DNA from 2 places in the Pectobacterium nicotianae genome. Region 1 is predicted to be linked to the other one. Evidence: predicted binding sites of a transcription regulator. Region 1 holds the regulator's gene; the other holds the start of a gene.

What was found. The regulator Fur, encoded in region 1, represses iron uptake genes when iron is present. The targets are predictions, from matches to a motif close to ATAATAATGAGAACNACTATCAA.
Region 2: a site for Fur is predicted at 14,792-14,814, ahead of MYB54_RS17775 (Nramp family divalent metal transporter). Genes of this name have one in related genera too.

The regions. Positions count from the first base shown of each region.
Region 1 covers NZ_CP096821.1:3,423,443-3,439,528, forward strand. The annotation lists gene kdpB (potassium-transporting ATPase subunit KdpB) at 1-957, shown strand, start outside; gene kdpC (potassium-transporting ATPase subunit KdpC) at 977-1,552, shown strand; gene kdpD (two-component system sensor histidine kinase KdpD) at 1,655-4,417, shown strand; gene kdpE (two-component system response regulator KdpE) at 4,423-5,103, shown strand; gene MYB54_RS15350 (EamA family transporter) at 5,186-5,614, shown strand; gene pgm (phosphoglucomutase (alpha-D-glucose-1,6-bisphosphate-dependent)) at 5,923-7,566, opposite strand; gene seqA (replication initiation negative regulator SeqA) at 7,627-8,163, opposite strand; gene ybfF (esterase) at 8,438-9,205, shown strand; gene ybfE (LexA regulated protein) at 9,495-9,776, shown strand; gene MYB54_RS15375 (methyl-accepting chemotaxis protein) at 9,895-11,562, opposite strand; gene fldA (flavodoxin FldA) at 12,451-12,978, shown strand; gene fur (ferric iron uptake transcriptional regulator) at 13,309-13,758, shown strand; gene glnS (glutamine--tRNA ligase) at 13,822-15,480, opposite strand; gene nagE (N-acetylglucosamine-specific PTS transporter subunit IIBC) at 15,669-16,086, opposite strand, start outside.
Region 2 covers NZ_CP096821.1:3,981,341-3,997,426, forward strand. The annotation lists gene MYB54_RS17715 (glycoside hydrolase family 1 protein) at 1-1,168, shown strand, start outside; gene licT (BglG family transcription antiterminator LicT) at 1,316-2,185, shown strand; gene MYB54_RS17725 (LacI family DNA-binding transcriptional regulator) at 2,413-3,450, shown strand; gene MYB54_RS17730 (glycosyl hydrolase 53 family protein) at 3,521-5,044, opposite strand; gene MYB54_RS17735 (ABC transporter ATP-binding protein) at 5,254-6,339, opposite strand; gene MYB54_RS17740 (carbohydrate ABC transporter permease) at 6,376-7,188, opposite strand; gene MYB54_RS17745 (carbohydrate ABC transporter permease) at 7,190-8,071, opposite strand; gene MYB54_RS17750 (ABC transporter substrate-binding protein) at 8,135-9,400, opposite strand; gene nudK (GDP-mannose pyrophosphatase NudK) at 9,783-10,364, opposite strand; gene MYB54_RS17760 (glycerol dehydrogenase) at 10,765-11,862, shown strand; gene MYB54_RS17765 (MFS transporter) at 12,066-13,226, shown strand; gene MYB54_RS17770 (2-hydroxymuconate tautomerase family protein) at 13,246-13,449, shown strand; gene MYB54_RS17775 (Nramp family divalent metal transporter) at 13,516-14,754, opposite strand; gene grpE (nucleotide exchange factor GrpE) at 15,013-15,600, opposite strand; gene nadK (NAD(+) kinase) at 15,750-16,086, shown strand, end outside.

The DNA.
Region 1 (16,086 bases):
CAAGACTTAACGTCGCTGGACGCGACTTTTGTTCCCTTTACGGCTCAGACGCGCATGAGTGGTGTCAATTTCGGTCAGCGCACCATTCGTAAAGGTGCCGTCGATGCCCTGCGCCGCTACATCGAAGCGAACAACGGCGACTTCCCGCATCAGGTCGAAGAAGCGGTCTCCAACGTCGCACGCAGCGGAGGGACGCCGCTGGTCGTTGCAGAAGGCAAGCGCGTGCTTGGCGTGGTGGAACTGAAAGATATCGTGAAAAGCGGCATCAAAGAGCGCTTTGCCGAGCTGCGTAGTATGGGGATCAAAACCGTGATGATCACCGGCGACAACCCGCTCACGGCAGCAGCGATTGCCGCAGAAGCTGGCGTCGATGATTTTCTGGCGGAAGCGACACCGGAAACCAAGCTGGCGCTGATTCGCCAGTATCAGGCCGAAGGTCGACTGGTGGCGATGACGGGCGACGGCACGAACGATGCTCCCGCGCTGGCGCAGGCCGATGTGGCGGTTGCTATGAACTCCGGCACGCAGGCAGCAAAGGAAGCGGGCAACATGGTTGATTTGGACTCCAATCCAACCAAGCTGATCGAAGTCGTGCACATCGGTAAGCAAATGCTGATGACACGCGGCTCGCTGACCACGTTCAGTATCGCCAACGACGTGGCGAAGTATTTCGCCATTATCCCGGCTGCTTTTGCTGCCACCTATCCGCAGCTCAATGCGCTCAACGTGATGCAGTTGCATTCCCCCACCTCGGCCATGCTGTCGGCGGTGATCTTCAATGCGCTGATTATCGTGTTTCTGATCCCGCTGGCGCTCAAAGGGATTCGCTATCGCCCCATGAGCGCCGCGGCGCAGTTAAGCCGCAATCTGTGGATTTATGGTCTTGGCGGGCTGCTGGTGCCGTTCCTCGGTATCAAGCTGATTGATGTGTTGCTGACTGGGCTGAATCTTGCTTAAGGACTGACGGGTATACGCTATGCGCTATTTACGTTCTTCTTTGTTTTTATTCTTATTATTGCTGCTGGTTACCGGTCTGGCCTACCCGCTACTAACAACGGTGCTGGCACAGTGGCTGTTCCCGGCACAGGCAAACGGATCGCTGATTTACCGCGAGAATACCGCCGTGGGGTCGTCCCTGATCGGGCAGGCGTTCAGTCGGGCGGGCTATTTTCAGGGGCGCCCGTCCGCCACATCAGATGCGCCTTATAACGCACTGGCGTCCGGCGGTAGCAATCTGGCCGCCAGCAATCCGGCGCTGGACAAACAGATCGGCGAACGCGCCGCTCACTGGCATCAGGCGGTTGGCAATCAGCAGCCGGTGCCTGCTGAACTGTTGACGGCATCCGGCAGCGGTCTGGATCCGCAGATTTCCCCAGAGGCCGCACGCTATCAGGCGCTCTACATCGCGCAGGCCAGAGGAATGTCGCTCCAGCAGGTGCAGCAATTGATCGATCGCTTTACCGAAACAAGTAAGCCCGCGTTCATTGGGCAGCCGGCGGTCAATGTCCTGTTGCTGAATCTGGCACTGGATAAGGAAAAACCCCTGCCGTAATCGGCAGTGCGTTACTATTAATGATTATACGGGGAGCCAGACTCCCCGCCGTCTTTGCTGCGGCCTGACCACGGTTCAGGCCGCGCTAATAAGGGATAGAACATGATTGACGGTGAAGATCGTCGCCCGGATCCCGATAGCCTGCTAGCTCAGGTCGGTACACCACCGCGCGGCAAGCTGAAGATCTTTTTTGGCGCCTGCGCGGGCGTCGGGAAAACCTATGCCATGTTGCAGGAAGCCCAGCGGCTACGCGCTCAAGGATTGGATATCCTTGTCGGCGTGGTCGAAACCCACGGCCGTAGCGAAACCGCTGCGCTGCTGGATGGCTTACCGCTGCTGCCGCTCAAGCATTTTCGCCACCACGGTCGCCACACTGTCGAATTCGATCTGGATGCGGCGCTGGCACGTTGTCCGGCGCTTATTCTGATCGACGAACTGGCGCACAGTAACGTCAACGGCTCTCGCCACCCAAAACGCTGGCAGGACGTGCAGGAACTGCTCGATGCCGGTATCGACATCTTTACGACAGTGAACGTTCAGCATCTGGAAAGCCTGAACGATGTGGTCGGCGGCGTCACGGGAATTCGCGTACGGGAAACCGTACCGGATCCCATCTTCGATCAGGCCAGCGAAGTGATTTTGGTAGACCTGCCGCCGGACGATCTGCGGCAGCGCCTGAATGAGGGCAAAGTGTATCTGCCGCTTCAGGCCGAGCGCGCCGTCGAGAATTTTTTCCGTAAAGGTAATTTGATCGCCCTGCGTGAGCTGGCGCTGCGGCGCATGGCGGATCGGGTTGACGATCAGATGCGCGCCATGCGTGCCGGAAAAGGACGCGAACAGGTCTGGCATACGCGCGATGCCATTCTGTTATGCATCGGCCACGGCACGGGTAATGAAAAACTGGTGCGTACGGCCGCACGGCTAGCGGCACGGTTGGGCAGCGCCTGGCACGCCGTTTACGTCGAAACCCCGCGTCTGCACCGCTTGCCTGAACCACAGCGGCGCGCCATCTTGCGGGCGCTCAAGCTGGCACAGGATTTAGGGGCAGAAACCGTTACGCTGTCAGAACCCGACGAAGAGCTTGCCGTCCTGCGCTATGCACGTGAACATAATCTCGGCAAGATCGTTATTGGCCGCCACGTAGAGCAGCGCTTCGGCTGGTGGTGGCGCACCCGCTTTGCCGAACGGCTCGGCCGACTGGGGCCGGATCTCGATCTGGTCGTGGTGGCCGTGCAGGATGACGCGCCAGCCACACCGATTAAAACGCCTGATGCCCGCGGGATAGTAGAAAAATGGCGTATGCAGCTGTTTGGCTGCGGGCTCGCCACGCTGCTGTGCGCCTTTATCACCCTGCTCGCGTCATGGTCGCCGTTCGCCATGCTGGAGCCGGTCAATCTGGTGATGATTTATCTGCTGGCCGTGGTGATCGTCGCGCTTTTCTTTGGCCGCTGGCCGTCGGTGTTCGCCGCCGTCATCAACGTCGCCAGTTTTGATCTCTTCTTTATTCTACCGCGCGGCACGTTCGCCGTGTCGGATGCGCAATATCTGGTCACCTTTGCGGTGATGCTTGGCGTCGGCCTGCTGGTCGGTAATCTGACCGCTGGCGTGCGCTATCAGGCCAGAGTCGCCCGCTATCGCGAGCAGCGCGTCCGCCATCTGTATGAGATGTCCAAGGCGCTGAACCGCAGCCTGTCCAGCGCCGATATTGTCGAAGCCAGCCAGCATTTTCTCAGCACGACGTTTCAGGCCAGAATCGCGGTTCTGCTCGCCGATAGCCTGCATCATACGTCGCCCGAACTCGCACAGCCCACGCGGGACGGTCAGCAGTTGATTGTCGATCGTGCTATCGCCCGCTGGAGCTTCGATCATCGCGCGCCGGCCGGCGCGGGAACGTCCACCTTGCCCGGCGTGTCGTATCAGATCCTGCCGCTCGCCACCACACAGCAAATCTTCGGCGTGTTAGCGATCGAGCCCAATAACGCTCGTCAGTTGATGATCCCCGAACAGCAGCGCCTGCTGGAAACCTTTACCGTGCTGATCGCCAATGCGTTGGAGCGTCTGCATCTGATGCAAAGTACGGAAAATGCCCGGCTGGATGCCGAGCGTGAGCAGTTGCGTAACTCGCTGCTTGCCGCGCTCTCGCACGACCTCCGCACGCCGCTGACCGTCCTGTTTGGTCAGGCCGAGATTCTAACGTTGAATCTGGCAAGCGAAGGGTCGCCTTATGCTCAGCAGGCCAACCAGATTCGCCAGCACATTTTAAACACCACGCGGCTGGTGAATAATTTGCTCGATATGGCGCGTATTCAGTCGGACGGCTTTAACCTGCGCAAAGAGTGGCAAACGCCGGAGGAACTCATCGGCAGTGCCCTACAACAGTTGGAAAGCGCACTGGCGAAAAACACCATTCAGGTTAATCTACCTGATGAGATGGTTCTGGTTTATTGTGATGCGGGGCTGATGGAACGCGTGTTCATTAACCTGCTGGAGAATGCGCTGAAGTACGCTGGAGAGCAGGCCACCATCGCGATTTCAGCGAGCGTTATTCCCACCAGCCTTATTGCAGAGAACACAGCCTCGCAGCCTGGTACGCAGGAAAATGCGTTGGAAATCATCGTGCAGGACAATGGCCCGGGGATTGAACCTGGTCAAGAAAGCATGATTTTTGATAAATTTTCCCGTGGTCACAAAGAGTCGTCGATTCCCGGCGTGGGGCTGGGGCTGGCGATCTGTCGGGCAATTGTGGAAATTCACGGCGGCCGTATCTGGGCAACGAATGCGGAAAGCGGCGGTGCCGCTTTCCACTTCACGCTACCGCTATCGGCACCGCCGGATCTCGAACCGGAAGATATTGAGGAGCACTGAATCCATTGCAGGCCACTATTCTGATCGTTGAGGATGAAAAAGAGATCCGTCGTTTTGTTCGTCAGGCGCTGGAAGGCGAAGGCTGTCGCGTGTTTGACGCAGAAACGATGCAGCGCGGTTTGCTGGAAGCGGCCACGCGTAAGCCCGATCTGATTATTCTCGATTTGGGCCTGCCGGACGGCAACGGTATCGACTACATCCGCGATTTACGCCAGTGGAGCAGCCTGCCCGTGATTGTGCTGTCTGCCCGCACCGACGAGCAGGATAAAATAGACGCGCTGGATGCCGGTGCCGATGATTACCTGACCAAACCGTTCGGCATCGGCGAACTGCTGGCACGGTTGCGCGTCGCGCTGCGTCGTCATAGCAATACACAGCAGGAAACGCCGCTGGTGAGCTTCGAGAATATTACTGTCGATTTACTTAATCGGCAGGTGAATCGCGACGGTCAGGAACTGCACCTGACGCCCATCGAATTTCGCCTGCTGGCAACGCTGCTCGCCAGCCCCGGCAAAGTGCTGACGCAACGCCAGCTCCTGACACAGGTTTGGGGGCCGAACGCCGTCGAGCATAGCCACTATCTGCGCATTTATATGGGGCATCTGCGCCAGAAGCTGGAAAGCGATCCGGCAAGACCGCGCCATCTCTTGACTGAAACCGCTATCGGCTATCGTTTTATGCCGTAAAATCATCCTCCTGTATCAGGCAACGTCCGTGGAGAACCGCTCCCGCAGTACGTGCCTGTCTTTTCTTCAGGAATACGCCGTCATGAGTAGTTGGTTAATTTACGCCTTGCTGTCTGCTGTATGCGCCGCGATGGTCGCGATATTTGGCAAGATCGGTCTGCAAAATTTGGACGCCAATACGGCGACAGCAATTCGTGCCGTCATCATGGCACTTTTTCTGGTGGGCGTGGTGGTCGCACAGGGCAAGCTGGCGCTGGTCGGTGAGATTGTCGCCAATAAGAAAGCCCTGTTGTTTATTGTGCTCAGCGGCGTTGCCGGTGCGCTGTCGTGGCTATTTTACTTTGTGGCGTTGAAGAACGGTAACGTCGCACAGGTCGCGCCGATCGATAAGCTCAGCGTGGTCTTCGCGGTCGTACTGGCAGTCATTCTGCTGGGAGAAAAAATTTCGCTGATGGCGGGAGCCGGCGTGGCGCTGATTTCCGTCGGAGCGCTACTGGTCGCGTTGGGATAAAGGCGTTCTGCGTTTTCTGTCCGTACAAGATAAAAAAAGCAGACCGTTGAACAAACCTATTTGCCGAATGAAAACGGGAGTAACGGAATAGAAGAGTAAAGCGTTTGCGCCAGGGACAAAAACGTCAGGAACGTTTTTGAACGTCGCTTGCGACGGCCCTGAAAGGGTGAATCTCAGGGATGAGATTCATATCTGCGCAACCCGAGCTTATATGGACGTACTTGCAGCGTCTTTACGATCTATCCGTTACACCCGCTCTGCGGACTTTGTCAGCAGTCTGAAAGGCGCTGCAAGCAGCGCCTTTTCACTTATTTAGCCGTTGCGAGTACCGCACTGACAATTTCTACCGCTTCTTTCTCGATTCGCTCGCGGTGTTCCGCCCCGAGGAAACTTTCACAATAGATCTTGTAGGCTTCTTCCGTACCGGAAGGACGCGCAGCAAACCAGCCGTTCTCCGTCATCACTTTCAAGCCACCAATCGATGCACCGTTACCCGGCGCAGCGGTCAGGCGTGCAGTAATCGGATCGCCCGCCAGCGTGCTGGCTGATACCTGCTCAGGTGACAGCTTAGACAGCACCGCTTTTTGCGCATGCGTCGCGGAAGCCTGAATACGGTTGTAGCTCGGCGCGCCAAAACGCTGTGCCAGCTCATCATAGTGCTGCTGCGGGTTTTTACCCGTCACGGCCGTAATTTCCGCCGCCAGCAGACACAGAATGATGCCGTCTTTGTCCGTCGACCACGGCGTGCCGTCAAAGCGCAGGAAAGACGCCCCCGCACTCTCTTCACCGCCGAAGCCAAAGCTGCCGTCATACAGGCCGTCAACGAACCATTTGAAGCCAACCGGCACTTCTACCAGCTTACGGCCCAAATCTGCCACTACGCGATCGATCATCGCACTGGATACCAACGTTTTGCCGACAGCAACAGATTGTCCCCACTGAGGACGGTGCTGGAACAGATAGTTGATCGCCACCGCCAGATAGTGGTTCGGGTTCATCAGCCCGGAAGGCGTGACAATACCGTGGCGGTCATAATCAGGATCGTTGGCAAACGCCAGATCGAATTTGTCACGCAGCGCCAGCAGCCCACCCATCGCGAATTCTGACGAGCAATCCATACGGATCACACCGTCATGATCCAGCGACATAAAGCGGAATGTCTGATCGACGGCATCGTTCACCAGTGTCAGATCCAGCTTGTAGTGCTCTGCGATACGCTGCCAGTAGGCAATACCGGAACCGCCCAGCGGGTCGACGCCCAGCTTCAGACCGGCGCGTTGGATCGCCGCCATGTCCACCACGCTAGCCAGCCCTTCGACATAGGCCTGAACCAGATCCTGTTCATGGACGTGTCCGCTATTCAATGCCTGATCCAGCGTAATGCGCTTCACGTCACGCAGTTCATCCGCCAGTAGCGCGTTCGCACGCGTCTCAATCACACTGGTAAGGTTGGTATCCGCAGGGCCACCGTTCGGCGGATTATATTTGATCCCGCCATCTTCCGGCGGGTTGTGGGACGGCGTAATCACAATGCCGTCCGCCAGCGCACCGCCCTGACGATTGTGAACCAGAATCGCGTTAGACACCGCAGGCGTTGGCGTAAAACCATTATCCAACTGAACGATCACATCCACGCCGTTGGCAGCCAGCACCTCCAGCACGGAGATAAACGCCGGCTCGGAGAGCGCGTGAGTATCTTTACCGACATAGCACGGGCCGCTGATGCCTTGCTTTTTACGCTCTTCTGCAATCGCCTGCGCAATCGCCAGAATGTGCGGTTCATTAAAGCTATGACGCCCCGCGCTACCGCGATGGCCAGACGTACCGAATTTCACCGCGTGCGCTGTGTTGCCGACTTCCGGGCGCAGCACATAATATTGTGACGTTAACTGTGCCACATTAATCAAATCGCTCTGCCGGGCAGGCTGTCCGGCCCTTGGGTGATTAGCCATTGGCGCTTCTCCCTAACGCTGTAGTTAGATAAGTGGTTGATATAGGCTATAGATAAATAATTAGATGGTTCCGCACACTTTTTCTGTCAGTTCCGCTGGGAACTGCATCGTCAGCATGATGTGCTCAACCATGCTGCGTTTACGACCGGTATTCGTGTTGGTAATCACCCAGTATGGCGTGCCCGGAATATGCTTGGGCTTGGTGTGTGTGCCATGCTGAAGCAACGTTTGCTGGTCGCCCGCGAAATAGACGCGGGTGCGGCCATGAAGAGATTCTGTCGCGGCAGCAAATTCCTGCGGCGATAAGGTATACAGCGTGGACAGAACCAGCATAAAGCGATTGATGGCTTTATTCTGTTCAGCGTATTCATCCGACAGCAGCAGCTCACGCAGGGTTCGTACCCGATCACGCGGGCTCGGTGCAGCGGCAGGCTGAGACGTCGTCGTTGCGGCAGCCGTTACCGCAGGCGTTGTGACAGGCTGCCCAGCGGTAAATTTCAGCATGCGCCGTAAAATATCTGATGCGCTCTCACCAATATGCTGTGTGTGGCTGGCAATATAACGATAAAGCTCTTCGTCGACTTCAATAGTTTTCATCTTTATCCAGTGCTGTTTTTACCCATTACCATGCAAATTACAGAGACATTTTCCTTTCTGTAACCCGACATCGATGGATAGATGACTCAAATCAAAAGGATTATACAGGCGTTCAAACATTATCGAACAGCGGCATAATGGGACAATAGCAAAAGTCAGACTATGCCCCAATGCCTTTCACATCCCTTCAAGTGGCTATACTGTTCCTTCAGCGACAACATTCATTCTAAAGTCATGATACCCTAAGCCCATGTCTCTCTGAATGAACTTCACCATGAAATTGAATCATCGCTGGCAAAATGCGCACCAGCCCACAGATAAGCTCCCTGTCGTCCTGATTCATGGCCTGTTTGGTACATTAGATAACCTTGGCGTATTGGGCCGGGATTTGCAAAACACGCATGACATTCTGCAAATCGATTTACGTAATCACGGTTTGTCGCCGCGTTCATCGCAGATGAACTACCCAGCGATGGCGCAGGATGTGCTGGCATTACTGGATGAACTGAACATCGAACGCACTATCGTTATTGGGCATTCAATGGGCGGAAAAGTCGCTATGGCGCTCAGCGCGCTCATTCCCGAACGATTGGACAAGCTGGTCGCCATTGATATCGCACCGGTGGATTATCAGGTGCGTCGCCACGACACGATCTTTGCCGCGCTGCGTGCCGTAACGGAAGCGGGCGTGACATCACGCGCAGAAGCGACAACACTCATGCGCCAGCACATAAAAGAAGACGGCGTAATTCAGTTTTTGCTGAAATCCTTCCAACAGGGAGAGTGGCGCTTTAACGTGCCAGTGCTGTGGGATGAGTACGAAAACATCGTTGGTTGGCAAGAGGTTCCGGCCTGGCAAGGGCCAATTCTGTTCATTCGCGGCGGCGATTCTCCCTATCTGGACGATTCCTACCGCGATTCGCTATTGCGTCAATTCCCAGCAGCGCGTGCGCATGTGATCAGCGGTGCTGGACACTGGGTTCATTCAGAAAAACCCGATGCGGTTTTGCGCGCTATCCACCGTTTTCTGGACACGAATTAACCAGACGACACTGACACTGGCGGATTCATGATAACGGCGGCAGTTAACCGTTGTCGCCGCCAGTGCGGCTAGGGTATGATGGCGCCCGCAGTAGAGGGACGGCTGATTCAGCCACAAGCATTGTAACCACTTCATCAAAATGCACGCATCACTCCCAACATGTTTCACAGATAGAAAACCGCCACCTGACAATCCTGTAGCAGGATGAGAATAGGCATCGGTTGTATCTTTTAAACAAGACGGGCAGCGCGGTGTATTTTGGTCCGAATACCTTGCAGTATCATTACTTATGGCAAAAGAACAAACGGATCGCACCACACTGGATCTGTTCGCAGACGAGCGTCGTCCGGGCCGCCCCAAGACCAACCCGCTCACGCGTGACGAACAACTAAGAATCAACAAGCGTAATCAACTACGTCGCGATAAAGTTCGTGGGTTGCGCCGTGTTGAATTAAAGATTAACAGCGACGCCGTCGATATCCTGAACAGCCTTGCTGAAGAGCGGAACATTAGCCGCAGTGAATTGATTGAAGAGATGCTGCTGGCGCAGTTGGCCGAACAGCAATCCTGATTGACGTAACCTGATATTTATAAATAACTTAAGTATTCACATCTTGTGCGGCGCCATTTCTGACGCCGCCTGAACATTCACCCAAGATTACACACGCTATCTCAGATTAAAACGACGCTTAGAACTTTTCCCAGTTGTCGTTACTGGGCGGTAGCGCCTTGCTTGCACGCGGGGCAATCGCCGGCGTTTTCTGCACCGGTTTTGCCGCCACTTGCAGTCCTGACTGCGTATCGGACAGTTGGAACAGCGATACAGTCTGGTTCAACAGCGCCGCCTGCTCTTCCAGCGACAAGGCTGCTGACGAGGCCTGTTCAACCAACGCGGCGTTTTGCTGCGTCACGCTGTCCATTTCTGCCACGGCCTGACCAACCTGCGCAATCCCTTTGCTTTGTTCTTCCGATGCCGACGCAATTTCGCCCATGATATCCGTCACGTTAGTCACCGCACGAACGATATCCTGCATGGTGTCACCCGCGTCGCTAACCAGATTGGAGCCGGTATCCACACAGCGAACAGACTCAGAAATCAGCCCTTCAATCTCTTTCGCTGCCTGCGCACTGCGCTGCGCCAGGCTGCGGACTTCGCCCGCCACCACGGCAAACCCGCGACCTTGTTCACCCGCACGCGCCGCTTCTACCGCCGCGTTCAACGCCAGAATGTTGGTCTGGAACGCGATGCCGTTAATCACAGTGGTGATCTCTGCGATTTTTCTCGAACTGCCGGAGATTTCCGCCATGGTTTTCACCACGTTCTCAACGATTTCACCGCCCTTCTTCGCCGTTGTCGAGGCTTGTAATGCCAGTTGGCTGGCGTGGTTGGCGTTTTCGGCGTTCTGTTTCACCGTTGCCGTCAGTTGCTCCATGCTCGCCGCAGTTTCTTCCAGCGCGGAAGCCTGCTCTTCGGTACGTGAAGACAGATCGTTGTTGCCTGCGGCAATCTCAGAAGCACCCTGATAGATGGAATCCGTGCTGTTTCTGATCGTGCTAACCGTGCTAGCCAAACTCCCCTGCATTTCACGCAGCAGTGGGAACAAGCGACCGACACAGTTATTACCAAAGTCCAGAATCGGTTTGCCCAAGTGGCCGGAAGCAATCACGCTAAAGTGATAGCGCAGATCGTTTAACGGACGAACCAGACATACCACCAGATAGCGGTCGGTCAGGAACAGCATGACCAGGCCGATAATCAACCCGCTCAGCAAAATGTTCTGTCCAATCGTGGTGATTTGTTCAAAACGAACACCTGCGGCATCAAATTTCTCTGCGCTGGCGTTACTGAATGCTGAGAGAGAGGCGCCAAACTGACGACTCAATGGTGGCACAACGTTCTTGGCCTGATTTTGGTAGTCATCCAGCGCGTTGGCAACGGCCTTTTGGTAAAGCGGTTCAACGCCCTGAGTCACCAGGTTATTCCAGTCACGGCTGACCGCCTGTACCAGCGCAGCATCCAGACCCGCATGATCGATAGCATTAAACGCCACCAAATCAGATTTCAGTTTATCCAACGCGACAAGTGCAGAAGCCTGCTCTTTATCTGCGGTAGCATTATCACCGCTGCGACGAGCATCAACTGCACGCGCCAGACGGGTTACCATTCGGAAATATTGATCGTTGCCCTGGTTGATAAAATTCATGTTCTGAACCAGCAAGGTGCTGGTTTTCGAGGTCGCCGTCATCTCTTTAAAAGAGAACATGGTATATATCGACACGCCACCCCAAAGAACACAAAAAATGCCCAGAACCCACAGCATCGCGGTTCTGATGGCAATATTTTTTATAAGTTTCATAGCTCACTCCAAATCAGGAAAATGGTTAAAAAGATTTTTATCGCTAATCAACCGATATGAATCAGAAAATTCACACCATGAAACAGGTCACTTCTCCCTAGCGTTCACATTTCACCGAGTTGAAAACTCAAAAACCACGCTAACTCATCGGCTAAATACAGAGAATATTTAGCGTTCTCGCTATATTTATTAATATAATTTTTCACACTGAGAATAAATTCACCTATTTCTATAGATATAAGTATTTTAATCAGAGAGTTGCAATCAAACGTGCCGCGCACCCGCGTCCTGCTTGTGTTGGCACGGACATACCATTAGGCAATAAGGTGATTTGAGATGAGTTTTCATTTTATTCTTTAACATCAAAAGAATAAAACCCTTTCTTTCATGATTGCATCGTTTCAGCTGCAAATGGTTATAGTTCTTATTTCCATTCATTAAGAATATTCCCGAGAAATGTTACAGATTTTCAGTCCTATAAAACATTATCTTTTGTGTGCATTTTAACTCTCAGGAATAGTAACGTACCGCTCCGTGATTTTTATTTTTCACAAACAGAAGTCTGCTTTTAATTACAATTGAAACAACCAGAGAAATAAAAAATACATCCATAAAAAATGAAACATCGTTGCAAATATATAACCGTAATTATATTAAGGAAATGTGTACTGAATCTCAGACAATAACATAAACCCTATTCATTATGAGGAATTTAGTATCACACAGAGATACGTTTCGTTTCCTTACTCACCTTCGCACGTCACACGCTCTTGATTTACGCATCCTTACCGATACGAGTTTCTCCCGATGTGAGTGTCTGTTATTATTAACAGATAAGTGGGTGAAACATTACACCATACCATTAGGAATCAAGAGGTTATTTAATTCATGGCACTCATCGGAATATTCTTTGGCAGTGATACCGGCAACACTGAAAACATCGCCAAAACGATTCAACAGCAGTTAGGCACCAACGTCGCTGATGTTCATGACATCGCCAAAAGCAGCAAAGAAGACCTCGAAGGTTTCGATATTCTGCTGCTGGGTATTCCAACCTGGTATTACGGTGAAGCTCAGTGCGATTGGGATGACTTCTTCCCGTCGCTGGAAGAAGTGGATTTCACAGGAAAATTGGTTGCCCTGTTTGGCTGCGGCGATCAGGAAGATTATGCAGAATACTTCTGTGATGCCATGGGCACCATCCGTGACATTATTGAGCCTCGCGGCGCGACAATTGTCGGCCACTGGCCAACAGAGGGCTATTACTTTGAAGCCTCTAAAGGGCTCGCCGACGACAATCACTTCATCGGCCTGGCTATCGATGAAGACCGTCAGCCTGAACTGACCAGCGAACGCGTAACAACGTGGGTGAAACAGATCAGCGATGAGCTGAACCTGAAAGAACTGGTTGGCTAAGCCATTTCGGCTCTGATAATCCCTATCAGAGCCGAAAACAGCATTGATAGGTAAAACCTTTCATAATAATTGATACATTTTTTTAACTTCTATCAGTAAACCTGTACAATAATCCCATCGGCTTTGTATGTGCATCATCATTTCCTCATTCATCAACAACGAATTGCGTTGTATACCAATAGTGTGAATGGGGACAATATTGTTAACATTCCCTTGTTTTCATTTTGTATGCGCGGTTCTATAATTGAGACGCTTTTGCATTTTTTGAGCCGACCGATGTCATAGGCTAGGCAGCCTCCATTGATAAGTAAGCAACAGGATTAAACCCGCATGACTGACAACAATACCGCATTAAAGAAGGCCGGCCTGAAAGTCACTCTTCCAAGACTGAAAATACTGGAAGTGTTACAGGACCCTGTCTGCCATCACGTCAGTGCGGAAGATTTATATAAGAAACTGATTGATATGGGCGAAGAGATTGGTCTCGCTACCGTCTATCGCGTACTCAACCAGTTTGATGATGCGGGTATCGTAACCCGTCATAACTTCGAAGGTGGCAAATCCGTCTTTGAATTGACGCAGCAGCATCATCACGATCACTTAATTTGCCTCGACTGTGGCAAAGTCATTGAATTCCGCGATGAATATATCGAAGCACGTCAACGTGAGATCGCAGAAAGACACGGCATTAAACTGTCCAACCACAGTCTGTATCTTTATGGGCATTGCAGTGAAGGGGATTGCCGAGAGGATGAAACCCTGCACGATTCCACACGATAAATCGACCGCATAAAAAAATAAAACCGCCGAGGCGGTTTTATTTTTGTCTTCTAACTGGTGGCCTTAGCCTACCCAGGTATCACGTAGCCCAACCGTACGGTTAAACACCAGATGTTCTGCACTGGAGTAAACGCGGTCAGCACAGAAATAGCCTTCACGCTCAAACTGATACGCTTTCTCAGCTTCTGCCTGCGCCAGGCTTGCTTCCACAAAACCTTGCGTAGTTTTCAGTGAATCTGGATTAATCGTCGACAGGAAGTCTTCCGCCGCGCCAGGGTTTGCCACACTGAACAGGCGATCGTACAAGCGGAATTCAGCTGGTACCGCGTGAGCCGCAGAAACCCAGTGGATAACGCCTTTCACTTTACGACCATCAGCCGGATCTTTGCTCAGCGTTTCCGCATCATAGCTACAGTAAATCGTGGTGATAGTACCCTGCTCGTCTTTTTCAATGCGCTCTGCTTTGATCACATAAGCGTTACGCAGACGCACTTCTTTACCCAGCACCAGACGCTTGTACTGCTTGTTGGCTTCTTCACGGAAGTCAGCACGATCGATGTAAACATCGCGACTGAATGCGACCTGACGTGAACCCATTTCTGGCTTGTTCGGATGGTTTGGCATCGCGACAAACTCTTCGTGCTCGGCTGACAGATTCTCGATCACGACTTTGACCGGATCCAGCACCGCCATGGCACGCGGCGCGTTCTCATTCAGGTCGTCGCGGATACAGGACTCAAGCGCGGCCATTTCCACGTTGTTATCCTGTTTCGTTACGCCGATGCGCACACAGAATTCACGGATAGAGGCTGCGCTATAACCACGACGACGCAGACCAGAGATGGTCGGCATACGCGGATCGTCCCATCCTTCAACGACGTTTTCCACCACCAGTTGATTCAGCTTACGCTTGGACATAATCGCGTATTCGAGATTGAGGCGGGAGAACTCGTACTGACGTGGATGGCAAGGAATGGTGATGTTATCCAGCACCCAGTCATACAGACGGCGGTTGTCCTGGAATTCCAGCGTACACAGCGAATGCGTGATCCCTTCCAGCGCATCGGAAATGCAGTGGGTGAAGTCATACATCGGGTAGATGCACCACTTGTTGCCCGTCTGGTGGTGATCGGCAAATTTAATGCGATACAACACCGGATCGCGCATCACGATAAAGGACGATGCCATATCGATTTTTGCACGCAGGCAGGCTGTACCTTCCGCAAACCCACCGTTACGCATTTTTTCAAACAGAGTCAGGTTTTCCTGCACGGTGCGATCGCGGTAAGGGCTGTTTTTGCCCGGTGCCGTCAGCGTACCGCGGTATTCGCGAATCTGCTCAGGCGTCAGTTCATCAACGTAAGCCAGCCCTTTACCGATCAGCTCAACCGCATAAGCGTGCAGTTGATCGAAATAATCAGAAGAATAGCGAACGTCGCCGCTCCATGAAAAACCCAGCCACTCAACGTCACGTTTGATCGACTCAACGTATTCGATGTCTTCTTTTACCGGATTGGTATCGTCAAAACGCAGGTTGCATTGCCCCTGATAGTCACGCGCGATACCAAAATTCAGGCAAATAGACTTTGCATGCCCAATATGCAGATAGCCGTTCGGCTCTGGCGGGAAACGCGTCTGAATATGGTCATGCTTACCGGACGCCAGATCTTCATCAATAATCTGACGGATAAAGTTGGTTGGGCGGGCTTCAGCCTCACTCATTCTTCATTCCTCAATGCTAAAACGACGTATAACCGACAATGATCCAACAAGCTACGCTGGGAAACAACCGTTAGTTTCATTTAATTATTCATAACGAAAAAAAAGGGCGAGATTGCTATCTCGCCCTATCCATTTCATCGGTATAACACCGCGTTAAACGATCAACATCGTCGTATTACACCTTGTCATTATATCTTGTCATACTCTGCTTTCAGCGCGGTCGCTATCGATTCAGCCTGCGTACCCACCACAATCTGTACGCTCTGCTTATTCAGACGAATAACGCCCGCCGCGCCAAGACGTTTTGCCTGTGCATCATCAACCAGAGAGGAATCAGCCACGTTCAAACGCAGACGTGTGATACAGGCATCAATGCCCGTCAGATTGGCTTTTCCGCCAAGTGCCTGCAAATAGCCCCGCGCCAGCGTCGCCGTATCGCTTGATTTCTCACCTGCAGACGCCGTGCTCACGTCATAGCCATCGGCTTCGCTACCGCTCACAGCCAGCTCACGTCCTGGCGTTAACAGATTGAAGCGAGTGATGGTAAAGCGGAACACCACATAGTAAATGACGAAGAATACCAGCCCCTGAGCAAGCAGCATGTAC
Region 2 (16,086 bases), 560 kb from region 1:
CGGCACCGGTGCAGTAAATCCGCTGGGCATCGCGTTTTACAACAGCCTGATTGATGAACTGAACGCGCACGGTATCGAACCGGTCGTCACGCTCTACCATTTCGATTTGCCTTATTGTCTGGAAGCACAGGGCGGCTGGCAGAACCGCGCCACGATTGACGCCTTTGTTCACTACGCCCGCACGCTGTTTACGCATTTCGGCGACAAGGTGAAATACTGGCTGACGATTAATGAGCAGAACACCATGATTCTGCACCCCGGCGCGATTGGCCTGCCGGAAGGTGGCGTTTTGCCATCCAAAAAAGTGCTGTACCAGCAGAACCATCACATGATGCTGGCACAGGCGCAGGTCATGGCGTTGTGCCACGAACTCGCGCCCAACGGTTTGATTGGCCCGGCGATCAACACCACCTCCATGTACCAGGCCACCAGCAAGCCAGAAGATGCCATCGCCGCGCACAACTGGGAAACGCTGCGCTGCTGGAGCTTTCTGGATGTCGCGGTGCACGGCCGCTACAACGCGCTGGCCTGGCGTTATCTGGAAGATCGCGGCCTCGCGCCGGAAACATTGCCCGGCGATGACGACATCCTACAGTCAGGCAAACCCGACTACGTGGCGATTAACTACTACTCCACCGCCACCATTGCCGCCAGTAAAGGCGATGCATCGGATATCAGCGCCCGCGCGGGCGATCAGCAAATCATGCTGGGTGAACCCGGTGTCTATCGCGCGGCGGACAATCCGCACGTCGATAAAACGCCTTATGGCTGGGTGATCGATCCCATTGGTTTGCGTTTAACGCTGCGTAAAACCTACGAGCGCTATCATCTGCCAATCCTGATTACGGAAAACGGCATGGGTGCGCCGGATAAGCTTGAGGCCGACGGGACGATCGACGATCAATATCGCATCGATTTTATTGCCCGTCATATTGAACAGATGCAGCTCGCCATCAGCGATGGTGTTGATCTTATTGGCTATTGTCCGTGGTCGGCGATCGATGTGGTCAGCACCCATCAGGGCTACGGTAAACGCTACGGGTTTATCTATGTGAACCGCGATGAGTTCGATCTGAAAGATCTGCGCCGCATCAAAAAGAAAAGTTTTTACTGGTATCAGGGCGTCATCGCATCAAATGGCGCGCGGCTATTTCCTGGGGAATCCTAATACTGACGCCCCAGTACACGCTGTTAAAACAGGGATAAGCTCACTCTGAATCACTCATGTTGCGGGCAAACGCCCCGCAACATGAAAGAGAAGAAATGGGTTATTATTTTACTGACGCTCCCACTGATATCACTCAAGAAACGCATGATGGCTGAACCGATAAAAGCAATAAAAATACTGAACAATAGCCTGGTGTTATCTTCCGATGCAGATAACAACGAAATCATTGTCATGGGAAAAGGGATCGGTTTTAACAGCAAAACCGGCGATATCCTCGATCCGACCAAAATTGAGAAGACCTTTATTCTCAAGGACGGCACATCGCCACGCGAATTTGCTCGCCTGATTGAGCACGTCGGGGAAGAATATGTTCACATCGTGAATAAGATTATTGATGATGCGAACCGACAACTTCATGGTCGCCTGAGCGAACAGGTCTTTTTTACGCTGATCGACCATATCAGCTTTGCGATTGAGCGCTATCGCAAAGGCATCAGCATACAAAACCGTCTGCTGTATGAAGTAAAACGATTTTACCCGCAGGAGTTTGCGATAGCCTCGCGGGCACTCAACGACATTAACCAGCAAATGAATCTGGAATTACCCGAAGAGGAAGCGGGCAATATCGCCTTCCATTTGGTCAACGCCCAAACCGACGTCCAGAATATGGAGAACACGCTCCAGTCGGTCAAAATGCTGAAAGATATCTTTAATATCATTCAGTACAACTTCCATATCGTGATTGATAAAGAATCCATTAACTACTCACGCTTCCTGACGCACATGCAATTCTTTATTCAGCGTCTGTTGGAAAATAGCCTGATTCATTCAAACGATGACTTTATTTTTGAGCAGGTCACCAAAGAATATCCTGATGCCTATAAATGCAGCAGACTGATCAAAGACTATATTCACAACCTGCTGAACATCGACATTTCTAACGATGAAATGCTGTACCTGATTATTCATATCGTCCGTATCACCCCAGAACAGGAAAGTGCGCCCAATCGGCGATAAATTGATCAGCGGTTTTCCTGCCGCTGCTGCACATCCTCGTTCTGATGACCTCACAAGTGCAACACGCGCAAGACCCCATCCCTGATAGTCCATTTGGACAAGGAACACCCCATGCGGGTGACACGGCGATTACTGAAAGTTTCATCGCATTTTTGGGTACTGGGCATGTTCAATCAATAAGGCATTGGCTACTATCATTTTCATAAGCAAATTATGGAAAATTTTTTGTGGCAACGATTACAGATATCGCTCAAAAAGCTGGGGTGGCAGCCTCGACCGTTTCTCGCGTACTTAATAACGATCCCAGCCTGTCCATAACCAAAGAAAAGCGCCAACTCATCAAGAAAATCGCCCATGAGTTGGCCTATTTATCGCCTACACAACGTAAGCAGCAGAAAAAAAGGTTAGAGAACTCGCTTGTTGTCCGCTCTCATTTCAAAATGGATAATGAAAACGTATTAAATCTCGCCGTCGTCCACTTTCTTACGCCCTCAGAAGAACTTAACGACCCTTATTTCACCGCAATGCGTATTGGCATTGAAAACCGCTGCCACCATTTTAATATTTCGTTACGCAATCTATTCACCACCAATTTATCATCCAATAGCCAGACTTTAGCTCAGGCGCAGGCGATCATTTGCGTAGGTCACTTTAGCGATAGCGACATCGCCTTAATTTATTCATTAAATAAAAACCTGATTTTTATCGACTCGGCCCCTCTCGATAAACAATGTGACGCCGTGCTTTTTGATCGGGAAGCGGCCGCACGCGAAGTATTACATTACATTGTGAATAGCGGCGCTCAGCGCCCCGCATTTATAGGGAACAATGAAAGCCGGTTGCATGTATTTCAGGAGATAACGCAAAAACACAATATCTACGACGAGTCGCGATGCAAGGTCAGTCAGTTATTCTGTATTGAGTCCGGCTATCAGGCGATGAATGAGTTGCTGCAACAAAAAGAGTGGCCTGATGTCGTGTTCGCGGCGACAGACATTATCGCTATTGGCGTGTACCGGGCGATTCAAGAGAAAGGTATTGCCATTCCTAAGCAAATAAAAGTGATTGGGATGAATGACATCCCCACAGCACAACATCTCAATCCCAGTTTGACCACAATGCGACTTTACCCCACTGAAATGGGCGAAGCCGCCGTCGATCTGTTTTTAGAATTGGTGGCAGGACGCTATTATAAAAAACACGTACAGATTGGTTATGAGATGGTTTGGCGCGAAAGCTTCACACTCAACGATGCCCTTTTATAATACGTGCACTTATCTTTCCTATCCTTACCAATAAAGCGGCCACGTAAGCAAGCTACGCGGCCAGAGAACGTCAATTAGCGGTTATTTTCCACAGCTGATTCCATCCCCCATTATCATGCCATTGAATACCGGATGCACCGTTCTCTGTTGAACGGCTGTTAACATCCAAAAGCTTCCCACTGTTCCTATTCATGATTTTATAATAGCCATCGCCAGCATCTAAAATCAGCCATTGCTGGCTAAAATGGCCGGTGTTATACATTTGGAGAATTTGCGCACCATCCTCATTGGCACTGAAATTAACATCAATGTACTTTCCGCTATTCACATTCACCAGATTGAAATAACCATTGCCAATCGCATTAAAATAAAAACGCTGGCTGTCCCAGTTGCCGTCACTGTATTGTTCAACCCATGCGCCGTCTTCACGCGAACCGCTCACAACATTAAGCGATTTACCACTATGTCGATTAGCGATCTTATAACGGGTTCCGTTGATGAAATTGATTTGTGATTCGGCAAACGCGTCCAGCGCTCGGGTAAATTGCAATACATTGGTTGAAACTTGCGTCGTCGCGCCTAACGCGTAGCCGTCCGGTAACACCTTTGCATTACCCGCAGGTTCCCAATAAAAAACCCCAATTCCTTTATTTCCCGGCACCGCTTTAACAAGATTAATCGTATCCCTAATCGTCCAGTAACTGTCTGTCGGGTTGGTTTCCAAACCGCCGACTTCAACGACCATGACTTCCTTACCATATCGGCTCGCCATATCATTGAGATTGCTCGCCAGAGCACCAGTGAGCTCCCAATAGTTTTTCCCTTCCCAGTAGGGATAGAACGAAAAGCCAATCACATCGGTTTTCCCACCGTGCGTGGTGAGGAAATTGTCAAAAAACCAGCGAGAGTTTGAATTATTATTCCCATGCGCCAGATGGCTGATCACCTTAGAGGAAGGGCTGACCGCTTTAACCGCATCATAGCCCGCATTCAGTAGCTGCGTTAGATTGGCAAACCGGCTGGTACTGCCTTCCGGGAGTAAAATTCCCGGGTTCATTTCGTTGCCGACCTGCACCCATTCCGGCGTCACGCCAGCGGATACCAACGCAGTCATCACTTCATGAGTGTGATTATAAACGGCCGTCGTTAATTGACTCAGATTGTAGTTCGCCCACGCCGCTGGCTTTATTTGATGACCCGGATCCGCGAAAACATCACTGTAGTGGAAATCCACCATGACGCGCATTCCCATCACTTTGGCGCGCTGCGCGGCATCCACCACGCGGGTTTTATCCGTATAGCCAAGCATCGTCCAGGTCGTATTATCTTTATGCCATAGCGCGCTGGGGTCGGGATTAACGAAAATACGCAGCCGCACAGCGTTTATGCCGTGATCGCGCAATATCTGTAATACATCGCGCGGCGTTCCTGCATCATCACGCCAGCTTACCCCTCGATCTTCTAATTGTTTTACCCAGCCAATATCCGCGCCATAAGCAAACGGCTGCGCTGCTTTCGCCAGATTGGCTGACATGAACCCTATAAACAGCATTAACAATATAGAGATGATTCCTGAATAATTATTCTTTTTCATTCATTTCTCCTTGAGGTAACACGCTTAAAGGGTATTTATTACATAAATACCCAGGTACAGATTAAAAATAGAGGGGATACTGGTAAAAATAAATTTCACAGAATAAACCAAGCAGCCATTAATGGCTGCTTAGCTATTTTCTAATTTTTTCACTTATTTAACATGACGTTTTCTATGGCGTTATCCTCGTCATGACAGACATTTTATTTTTAATTAATCCGTTTTCCATTTTCATCAAAAAAGTGCAGATGTTCACTACGGCACGTCAGCGGAATCGTTGAGTAAGGCACAATACTATTATCACCCGACAAATGAACCTTGAAATTATTAACGCCAGAATACGCACCAAAAATATAGGTCGCATTGCCCAACCTTTCCGTGACCTCACTCGTGATCGACAAGCTGACGTCCCCACCGTTCGGGTCAATACTCAGGTGTTCAGGGCGAATACCCACGGTAATTTTCTGATCGGCGCACAACCCGTGGTTAGCAAGATTAACGGAAAGTGTATTGAGTTTATTGATCAAGATACTCACGTTGCTCCCTTCAACCTGTAGCACTTCGCCAGGTAGAAAATTCATATTCGGCGAACCGATAAAACCAGCGACAAAAAGATTTTCTGGCTTATGGTAGAGCGCCATCGGTGTCCCAACCTGCTCAATATATCCCTTGTTTAACACCACAATTTTATCCGCCAGCGTCATCGCTTCGACTTGATCGTGCGTCACATAAACCATGGTGTTACGCATTTCCTGATGAAGCCGGGCAATCTGTAAACGCATTTCCACGCGTAATTCGGCATCGAGGTTCGATAAGGGCTCATCGAATAAGAACACTTTAGGATCGCGCACAATGGCACGCCCAATCGCAACACGCTGACGCTGACCGCCAGACAACTGTTTCGGTGTGCGGTCTAACAGTGCTTCTAGCTGGAGCGTCATCGCGGCCTTGCGCACCATTTTTTCGACTTCAGCTTTGGGGTGCCCGTTCATTCTCAACCCAAACCCCATATTTTCAGCCACCGTCATATGCGGGTACAGCGCGTAAGACTGGAACACCATCGCAATCCCCCGCTCTGCGGGATCGAAATGGTTAACTAAACGGTTATCAATATGAATTTCGCCATCCGTGATATCTTCCAATCCTGCGATCATTCTCAGCAACGTCGATTTACCACACCCCGACGGGCCGACGAAGACCACAAATTCGCCTGAATTAATCTCAAGATTAATACGATGGATGGTTTCAGTCTTATCGTAACGCTTCACTATATTTTTTAATAAAATATCAGCCATGTTGAACCTCAAACTTAATTTGCCATTGCGCGCGTATTACTTCACTGCGCCCGTCATGCTGGCGATAAATTGCTTTTGCATGGCGAAGAAGATAAGTAAGCTAGGAAGAGTAGAGATGACTGTTCCCACCATAATAAGCCCGAAGTCTGGAGAATAGGCAGAAGCAAAGCTGGATAACACCAGATTAATCGTCTTTAATTCATTAGACTGGAGGACAATAAGCGGCCAGAGAAAGGCATTCCATGACGTCATAAAAACAATGATAAATGCAGCGGAATAGCTGGCTCGCATAATCGGTACGTAGACATACAGAAAAATTTTCCACTCCGCGACGCTTTCCACGCGCGCAGCATCGATCAACTCTCTCGGAAACGTTTTCGTACATTGCCTAAAGTAGAAAATAATAAAGGCTCCGGCCACCGTCGGCATGACAACGGCAAAATGCGTATCCAGTAAGCCAGCCTTACCAAACATGGTGAAAAGCGGGATCATTAATGCCGCAAACGGGATCATCATCGTCGTTAATAGCGCCACATAGACACGTTCACGATTCTTGCTGGAATAAATCTCAAAGGCATAACCCGCGATAGAGCACACCACCAGCGTCGATACCGTGCTAATCAACGCAATCTTTGAGGTATTCCAAAACACTAATGCCAGATCCACCTGACTCGTCAGATTGGTAAAGTTGACCAGTAATTGATCGCCAAACGTGAATTTCCCCATGTTGATTTGGCTGGTGCTATTCGTGCTCGATACCACCATCCAATAGAATGGGAAAAGCGAGAAAATGCTCATCAGCACGAGAAAAATATGCATCAGTATGCTGTTAATTTTACTTTTTCTCATATTATCCCTTCCGTGCTGCTTTAAACTGAATCAGCGCAAGTATTGCTGAAAAAACAACAATCACGTATGAAACCGTTGCCGCATAGCCAAAGTTCGGTACAAATTTGAATGACAGATTATAAATATAAAGCGATAACGTCAGCGTCGCATTTGCTGGGCCACCATTCGTGATATTCATGACTTCATCAAACAGCTGTAATGTGCCAATGGTTGATGTCACACTGGTAAAAAGAATAACCGGTTTCAATAAAGGTATGGTGATGAAGAAAAACTGCTTAATTGGGCTGACACCATCGACTCGGGCGGCCTCATAAATCGATTTATCAATATTCTGCATAGCTGAAAGATAAAATATCATGTTATATCCCGTCCAACGCCATGTAATGGCAATAATGATGGTCACTTTCGCCCAGAAAGGATCGGATAACCACGGAATCGGATCGTCAATAACATGAATAAACAGCAAGAATGAATTAATCACGCCATCCAGTTCAAACATACTCTTGAAAAGAATGGAGTAGGCCACCAGTGAGGTTACACAGGGTAAAAAAATCGCTATTCTAAACCATTGACGATATTTAAGCTGAGACGAGTTCAAACAAGAAGAAATAGCCAGTGATAATAGAATCATAATGGGAACTTGGATTACCAGAAACGTTAAGGTATTCCAAAGTGCCGTTTTGAACATAGGATCACTGAATAAACGAATGATATTTCCCAGGCCAACAAATTGTGTCACCACACCACGGCCAGACTGAAAAGAAAGCCAAAGTGATTTGAAAATAGGGTATATCGTCATTAAGGCAATTAACCCAACAGCGGTAGCGACAAAAGCCCAGCCGTTGATGTTATAAAGCCTATTCATTTTAGGTTTATACATCATTATCACACCATCGATTTCTGGAGAGAAATACTTGAGGGCTTGCCGCCCTCAAGCTCACACTCGCTACTGCATAATCTGATTTTTTAATGTCGCTTCGGCGCGTTTTAAAACGTCATCAACAGAATCGCCTTTCAGTAATGCAGGTATTTCAGCAGCAATGGCGTTATCCACTTCCTGGGTATACATTCCATAGGAAACCTGTGGAATTTCAGTCACCCATTTAGAGAAATCAGCAAACACGGGTTGCCCGCCAAAGAACGGATCGTGTACCGCGTAAGCAGGGCCGGAAGTGGCGGGAAGGAAGGTGGCGAGCGCACCGCGATCAACCAAAAGGGTTTGATACATATTGCTATCTGCCGCAAAGGTTTTCTGCAAAAATTCAATCGCCTGTTTAGTATTTTTGCCACCTTTTAAGACATACCAGCTCGATCCCCCCTGATTGGAAGCATGTACCGCTTTGTCGAGGTTCAGCCGTGGGATCGGCGCAACACGCCATTTTCCTTTCTGATCTTCAGCACTTTTAATGGAGCCAATCACCCATACACCAGAAACCACACTCGCCGATTTTCCGGCATTAAAACTCCCGACGAAGCTCGACCAGCCTGAGATAGGACGTGCAATTTTCGCGTCATTAATCGCTTTAATCGTTTTTAACGTTTCTTTCAGTGCATTGTTTTTGGTGAGGTTGAGTTGCCCTTGATTATCGAAGAACCATTCTCCACCGGACTGCATCATAATATGAGGGAGAACCACATCATTCATATCGTAGGTCAGCATATCAACACCGGTTTTCGCTTTTACCTGCTTACCGATTTCAATATATTTATCCCAGGTAATATTCACCATATCACTCTCTTTATATCCGGCAGCCTCCAGATAATCGAGTCGATAGAACATTCCCGCCACGCCGGAATCAAAAGGAACACCGTATACCTTATCCCCTACCGTCATCACTTTCGTTTTATAAGGTGCAAACTGGCTATAATCGATAGCATCCTGTAATGGGATAAACGAGTCAGGATAAGCCTGAAGATATTTCTGAGCATTATAATCTTCAATAAGCACAATATCAGGAAGCGAGTTTTTAACCCCTGAAGCCAACATGGTATTTAATTTCTGCTCAATATCTTCTTTACCTGAGTCGATCACTTTCAGACTAAAACTTGGATCGGCTTTTTTATATATCGACGATGCCTCATGCATTGCCGCGACATTGAAGTTAGGATCCCAGGCCCACACGGTGACTTCAGCAGCCAGGCTATGACTCGATAAGCCCAGCGTGAGGAATGAAACTGCAAATAGGGTAGATACTTTATTCTTGATCTTCATCAGAGCAGTCCTTCTTTACTTTTTGTAAAGAGAGAATATGAGTTACTGCATAATGAAGCAACGAGTTACACCGCTTACATTCTTTCATCCGGTGATACGGGTCACACAACAGGGAGAAAAATGACTAAATATTCGATCTAAATACAAAAAATTTAGGAAAAATTTCCTCCTATAAAGCCCATACCAGCCCATAAAAATGATGAAAACAAAAACAAAAACCACCACATACCATTGAAAATAAAACAAAAAATAACAGTGTAAAAAGGTTAATCAGCTCATATTAACCATAATCCCCCCTTCACCGTGGAATTACGCAAAAATGAAAGCGTTACCACAGAAAATCAAGCGGCACATGGGGATACCCGTGTGCCGCAAAATATGCCTATGCCTTGGCAAACCAGCCGCGGATGATCGCGTGCTGTAGCAGCATGATGGTCTTGCCGTCTTTAATTCGGCCATCGTTCATCATCGCGACGACTTCGCTGAACGGCAGTTCCAGCACCTCGATATCTTCATCTTCCACACCACCGCCCAGATTATCCCTCTGCGACTCATCGTATTCAGCAGCGAAAAAGTACACACGCTCCGTCACGCTGCCCGGCGACATGTAGGCATAGAACAGCTTTTCCACGTTGCCGATCGCATAGCCGGTTTCTTCGATGGCCTCGTTACGGATACATTCTTCGGGCGAATGGTCGTCCAGCAAACCCGCGCAGGTTTCCAGCAGCATGCCGCTTTCGTTGCCGTTGACGTAGGTAGGAATACGGAATTGTCGTGTCAGAATCACCGTGCCTTTCGCCCGGTTGTACAGCAGAATCGTCGCGCCATCACCACGGTCATAAACCTCACGAACCTGGCGAACGACGCCGCCATTATTTCTTTTTAAATCAAATGTATATTTATTCAGAATATACCAATTATCGGATAGCAGCTTCTTTTCGACGATATCAATGGGAGACGACATGCAAACACCTCGATGCTCGATGACTGAAGGGATTTTTTGGTGATAACGCTTCGTTACAATCGTTTTCATTATAACGGTGCAAATTCATCATATCCCCTTTTAGCCCCAGCATAAACGGGCTGTGCAACGTAAGCCAAACGGAAACATCTCGTTCAATAAACGCTAACCACATGATTTACATAACACGAAATCCTCGGCAACCCGGCCGTACTTTTCAGCCAGCCTGTGTGCATTGTCTATACTGAATCTTCAGTAACTCACGTTCCGGGAAGTCGCTGCGTTTTCGTCGCCCTATAACCACCGTCAGTTCGTCATAACGCGCTTATCGCAACCGCCTTCCATGATTTACGCGGATTCAATACCGCATCACTTCTCCAATAACATCATCGAGGTAGATAACATGAGTCATTTCATTTTCTCTTCACCTGGAAAATATGTTCAGGGTCGCGGCGTGCTGGATCTACTGGGCGAACAGCTCAAGCCGCTGGGTGCGAAAGCGTTTCTGATGGCGGACAGCACGGTGTGGGACATCATCGGCCAGCGCGTCGATGCCTCACTCAAACAGGCGAGCATCGGACACCATTACGAGCGTTTTAACGGTGAGGCTTCCAGCAACGAAATCACCCGTCTTGCCAAGCTGGCGCGTGACGCAGGGACGAATATCGTCGTTGGATTAGGTGGCGGCAAAACGCTGGATACGGCAAAAGCCGTCGCCGATGAGCTAAAACACAACGTCGCTATCGTCCCAACCGTGGCCTCAACGGATGCACCGTGCAGCGCGCTGTCCGTCATCTATACCGATGACGGCGTGTTTGAATCCTACCGCTTTTACAATAAGAACCCCGATCTGGTGCTGGTCGATACCGCCGTGTGTGCGCAGGCACCCGCGCGTCTGTTCGCCTCCGGCATTGCCGATGGCCTGGCCACGTTTGTCGAAGCACAGGCCGTTCAGCGCTCTCACGCCCTCTCCATGGTGGGCGGTAAACCCACGCTGGCGGGCATGGCAATTGCCGAAACCTGCGAAACAACGCTGCTAACCTATGGCTACAGCGCCTATAAAGCCGTGGAAAAAGGCGTGGTCACACCGGCGGTAGAATCCGTGGTTGAAGCCAACACGCTGCTTTCCGGTCTGGGCTTTGAGAACGGCGGGCTGGCTGGCGCGCACGCCATCCACAACGGATTTACCGCGATCAAAGGCGATATCCACCACCTCACACACGGAGAAAAAGTTGCCTACGGCACGTTAACGCATATGGTGCTGGAGCAGCGGCCTGATGAGGAAATCGCCCACTACATCCGCTTCTACCGCGCCATCAACATGCCGACCTTGTTAAAAGATCTGCATCTGGAAAATGAGCCGTTTGAGAATCTGATCAAAGTGGGTGAACTGGCGTGCAGTGACGCCGATACGTTGAAAAATCTGGACAGCAGGCTAACGGCCGAAGACGTCGCCCACGCGATTGTTGCCGTCGATGCGTTCAGTAAAACCATCGCTTAACCGCAGCCGCGGTAAAAAAGCCCGACTCCCGCGAGATCGCTCCAGCGGAGTCGGGCTTGATATATCCGTTGCACGTATCTCTCCGTCGTTTTCCTGCCAAAGAACGTTCTTTCTGCGTCACCAACCTGCTCATTACTATTCACTTTCATTTGACGAGAAAACGGGCAGGATAACGACATACTCTCTCACCCCTGAGCCATCGAATGACGGAACGTCCTCGCTATATCGCCCAATCGGATACGCTGGTTCTTGCCCTTTTCGGGACGATCGTGCTGGCGTTAGGAATGGGACTAGGGCGCTTTTTGTATACGCCGATGCTGCCTGTGATGCTGGAGGAAGGTCGCTTCACCTTCGGTCAACTGTCCTATATTGCCAGCGCGAACTACGCCGGCTATCTGTTCGGTAGCCTGTTTTTCTCTTTTAGCCGCCGCGCTTCAACCGCTCAACCCATGTTCCTGCTGTTTGCCGCAGCGGCCGCAACCGGCGTTTTGCTCTTCGCGATGGCTCTGACCACCGATACGACGCTGGTCATGATCGTTCGCTTCCTCGCTGGGATCGCCAGCGCAGCGATGATGATCTTCGGTTCTTTGACTATTTTGCACCACACAAGGAATCCTCTCGTTATCGCCTCGCTCTATGCCGGGGTTGGCGTGGGGATCGTGTTGGGCAATGAATACATCGTCATCGGACGGCATTACGCCCTCACCGCCGAGCCATTGTGGTGGGGTGCGGCTTTGATCGCCGTACTACTTATGTTCGCCCTACTTATCCTTTCACCGCATCAATCCACCGTCGCACGTCAACCGATGGTCAATGCTGATGAACCGCCTCTACTTGGCTGGCGACGGCTTGCACTGCTGTACGGCCTCGCGGGCTTCGGGTACATCATCATCGCTACCTATCTGCCGTTGATGGTGACCGCACTGGACATGCCGCGTTTGTCCCTGCATTTATGGTCGCTGGTTGGGCTGGCGGTGATTCCTGGCTGTTTTTTCTGGCTATGGGCTGCCAGCCGCTGGGGAACGTTATCCTGCCTGACAGCAAACCTGCTCATTCAGGGAAGCTGCGTCCTGTTGACGCTGTTCAGCCACTCCCCCGTGGCATTGATATTCAGCTGTATCGGCTTTGGTGCTACTTTTATGGGAACGACCTCGCTGGTGATGCCCTTAGCCAAGCGGCTACGCGCACCGCACGGCATCAACCTGCTTGGGCTGGTGACGCTCACTTACGGCATCGGCCAGATTCTTGGCCCACTGCTCACCAGCGCCCTGACGAATACCCACGCTGTCGCGCCAGCGATCCTGTGTAGCGCAGCAGCACTTTTTATCGCGGCAGGGCTCTGTTTTCCCTACCGTCAGCCATAACCATCATCCCGGAGAATCCATGCCATACGTCAACATCAAAATCACCAATGAAGGCGTCACCGCTGAACAAAAGCGTCAATTGATTGAAGGCGTGACCCAACTGCTGGTCGATGTGCTAAACAAAAACCCCAAAACCACCGTGGTGGTAATTGATGAGGTCGAAACGGACAACTGGGGAATCGGCGGCGTGCCGGTGACGGAGTTGAGGAAGGCCAGCAAGTAAGAAAGCTGGTGATAAAGAGTGGAAAGGTGCCACGCTATTCTGACGTAACAATCGGTGGCACCCGCTTTATATCCCCAACATCGTATCAATCAGCAGATACATATTGAGAGAAACTACCAGTACGACAATAAGTTGCCCGATGCGCTGAACCCATTTGCCGTTAACCATCGACCCCATCAGTTCACGGTTGCCGGTGAAGGACAGCAAGGGAACCAGCGCCAGCGCAATCCCGAAGCTCAGCACCACCTGACTCAGCACCAGCACCCGCGTCGGATCCATACCGGACAGAATCACGATAAACGACGGCAGCATCGTCACGGTGCGGCGCACCCAAAGTGGGATATGGAAACGCACGAATCCCTGCATCACCACTTGGCCCGCCAGCGTGCCAACGACGGTAGAGGACAGGCCAGCAGCCACCAGGCTCAGACCGAAAATGACCGCGGCGGCTTTACCCAGCAGCGGCTCCAGCGTGAGGTAGGCTTTATCCAGATCGGCAATATCCTGATTACCACTGAAATGGAACGCCGCCGCTGCCGTCGCCATCATGGCCAGGTTGACGAATCCAGCGATGGTCATCGCAATTGCGACATCGACTTTCGTCGCCGAATAACGCTCGGCACGGGTATGGCTACCTTCATGCTGTGTCAGGGAAGAATGCAGATAAATCACATGCGGCATAATGGTCGCCCCCAACACGCCTGCGGCCAGCAGCACGGCATCGGAGGTTGGCAGACTAGGAATCGCCATCCCTTTGGCTAACGCGGACAGCTCAGGCTGAGAGAAGACCAACTCGACAATATACGCCGCGGCAACAAACAGCAGCAGGCCGCCGATGACCATCTCCAGCGGCTTCTGCCCGCGCTGTTGCAGCATTAAAATCAGGAAGGTTGCAATGGCGGTGAGGATCGCGCCTTCCAGCAGCGACACGCCCAAGAGCAGTTTGAAACCAATCGCCGCACCGATAAATTCGGCCAGATCGGTCGCCATCGCAATAATTTCGGCTTGCACCCAATACGCCCAAACGGCCGGACGCGGAAAGCGATCGCGGATATGTTCCGCCAGATTCTTACCCGTTGCGATCCCCAATTTGGCGGACAGCAGTTGGATCAGCATCGCCATCAGGTTCGCCCACACCACCACCCACAGCAGCGTATAGCCATAGGCCGCGCCAGACTGGATATTAGTGGCAAAGTTACCCGGATCGATATAACCAATCGCCGCGATAAACGCCGGGCCCATCAAAGACAGTTTGACCTTCCTCGATGTGCGGCTTGTTGATTCAATAACACGGCTACCCGGCATAGTATGACCCTTCTAACACTGGTGTTTTATTACTCTCACAAAAACGATAATGATTATCAAGTGCATTTAGAGTGGTAATACCAATTCTTTTGATAGTTAATGATGATGAGTCATTCAAAACCTAAAAAACATCTTTTTTATCAAACAAATCTTAACAAAATATAAACAAAAAACCCCATGCAGGGCACGGGGTTTGGAATGAAGATACGCTGTCACTATGGTACGTAAAAAGCCGATGGTGCGTAAAAGCAGACAGAATCAGTCTTGTGCTTTTGATACCGCGACCATCGCCGGACGTAGCAAACGACCGTTCAGCGTATAGCCTTTTTGCATGACCATCATGACATGGTTCGGCTGGTGATCGGCCGAAGGTAACATCGTCATTGCCTGATGCACTTCTGGGTTAAACGGTACGCCCACATCACCCACAACTTCGATGCCAAACTTGCGTACAGCATCCAACAACGATTTCAGCGTCAGTTCAATACCTTCAATCATCGCAGCCAGTGATTCGTTGGATTTATCCGCCGTATCCAGCGCACGTTCCAGGTTGTCGATAACCGGCAGCATTTCGCTGGCAAATTTCTCTACCGCAAATTTGTGCGCTTTCTCAACATCCATTTCCGCACGGCGGCGAATGTTATCGGCTTCAGCACGGACGCGAAGCATATTGTCACGTTCACGCTGTTGCAGTTCGCTCAACTGAGTTTCCAGTTCTGCGATGCGCGCATCACGCGGGTCAGCTACGTCTGCCGTCTCTGGCGCGGCATCCGCTTGCTGCCCTTTTGCTGCTTCCTTTTGATCCAGGACTTGCTCGTCAGGCGTTTTCTGTTCTTTACTACTCATGAAATTCTCCGCGGTTTAGCATTAATCTCGCTAGTTGCTTATTATGGGGATCAAAATCGGGGATTCAAGGGAACCCGTCATATATTGGTTCCCGCCGCTGCCGATACACCACGCTGAGGACAAAAACAGCAATGAACACACCGCTTACAATGAACAGGCCGTTTAATTGTATTGGCATTGTCGGCCATCCGCGCCACCCAACGGCGCTGGCAACGCATGAGATGCTCTATCACTGGCTCACCGACAAAGGTTACTCGGTTCTGATCGAGCAGCAGATCGCCCGTGAGTTGAATCTAAAAGACGCACCGACAGCGAGCCTTGCCGACATCGGCCAGCAGGCGGATTTGGCGGTTGTCGTTGGCGGTGATGGCAACATGCTCGGCGCAGCGCGCGTGCTGTCGCGCTATGACATCAAGGTGATCGGTGTGAACCGTGGCAACCTCGGTTTTCTGACCGATCTCGATCCTGATCAGGCGCAGCAGCAGC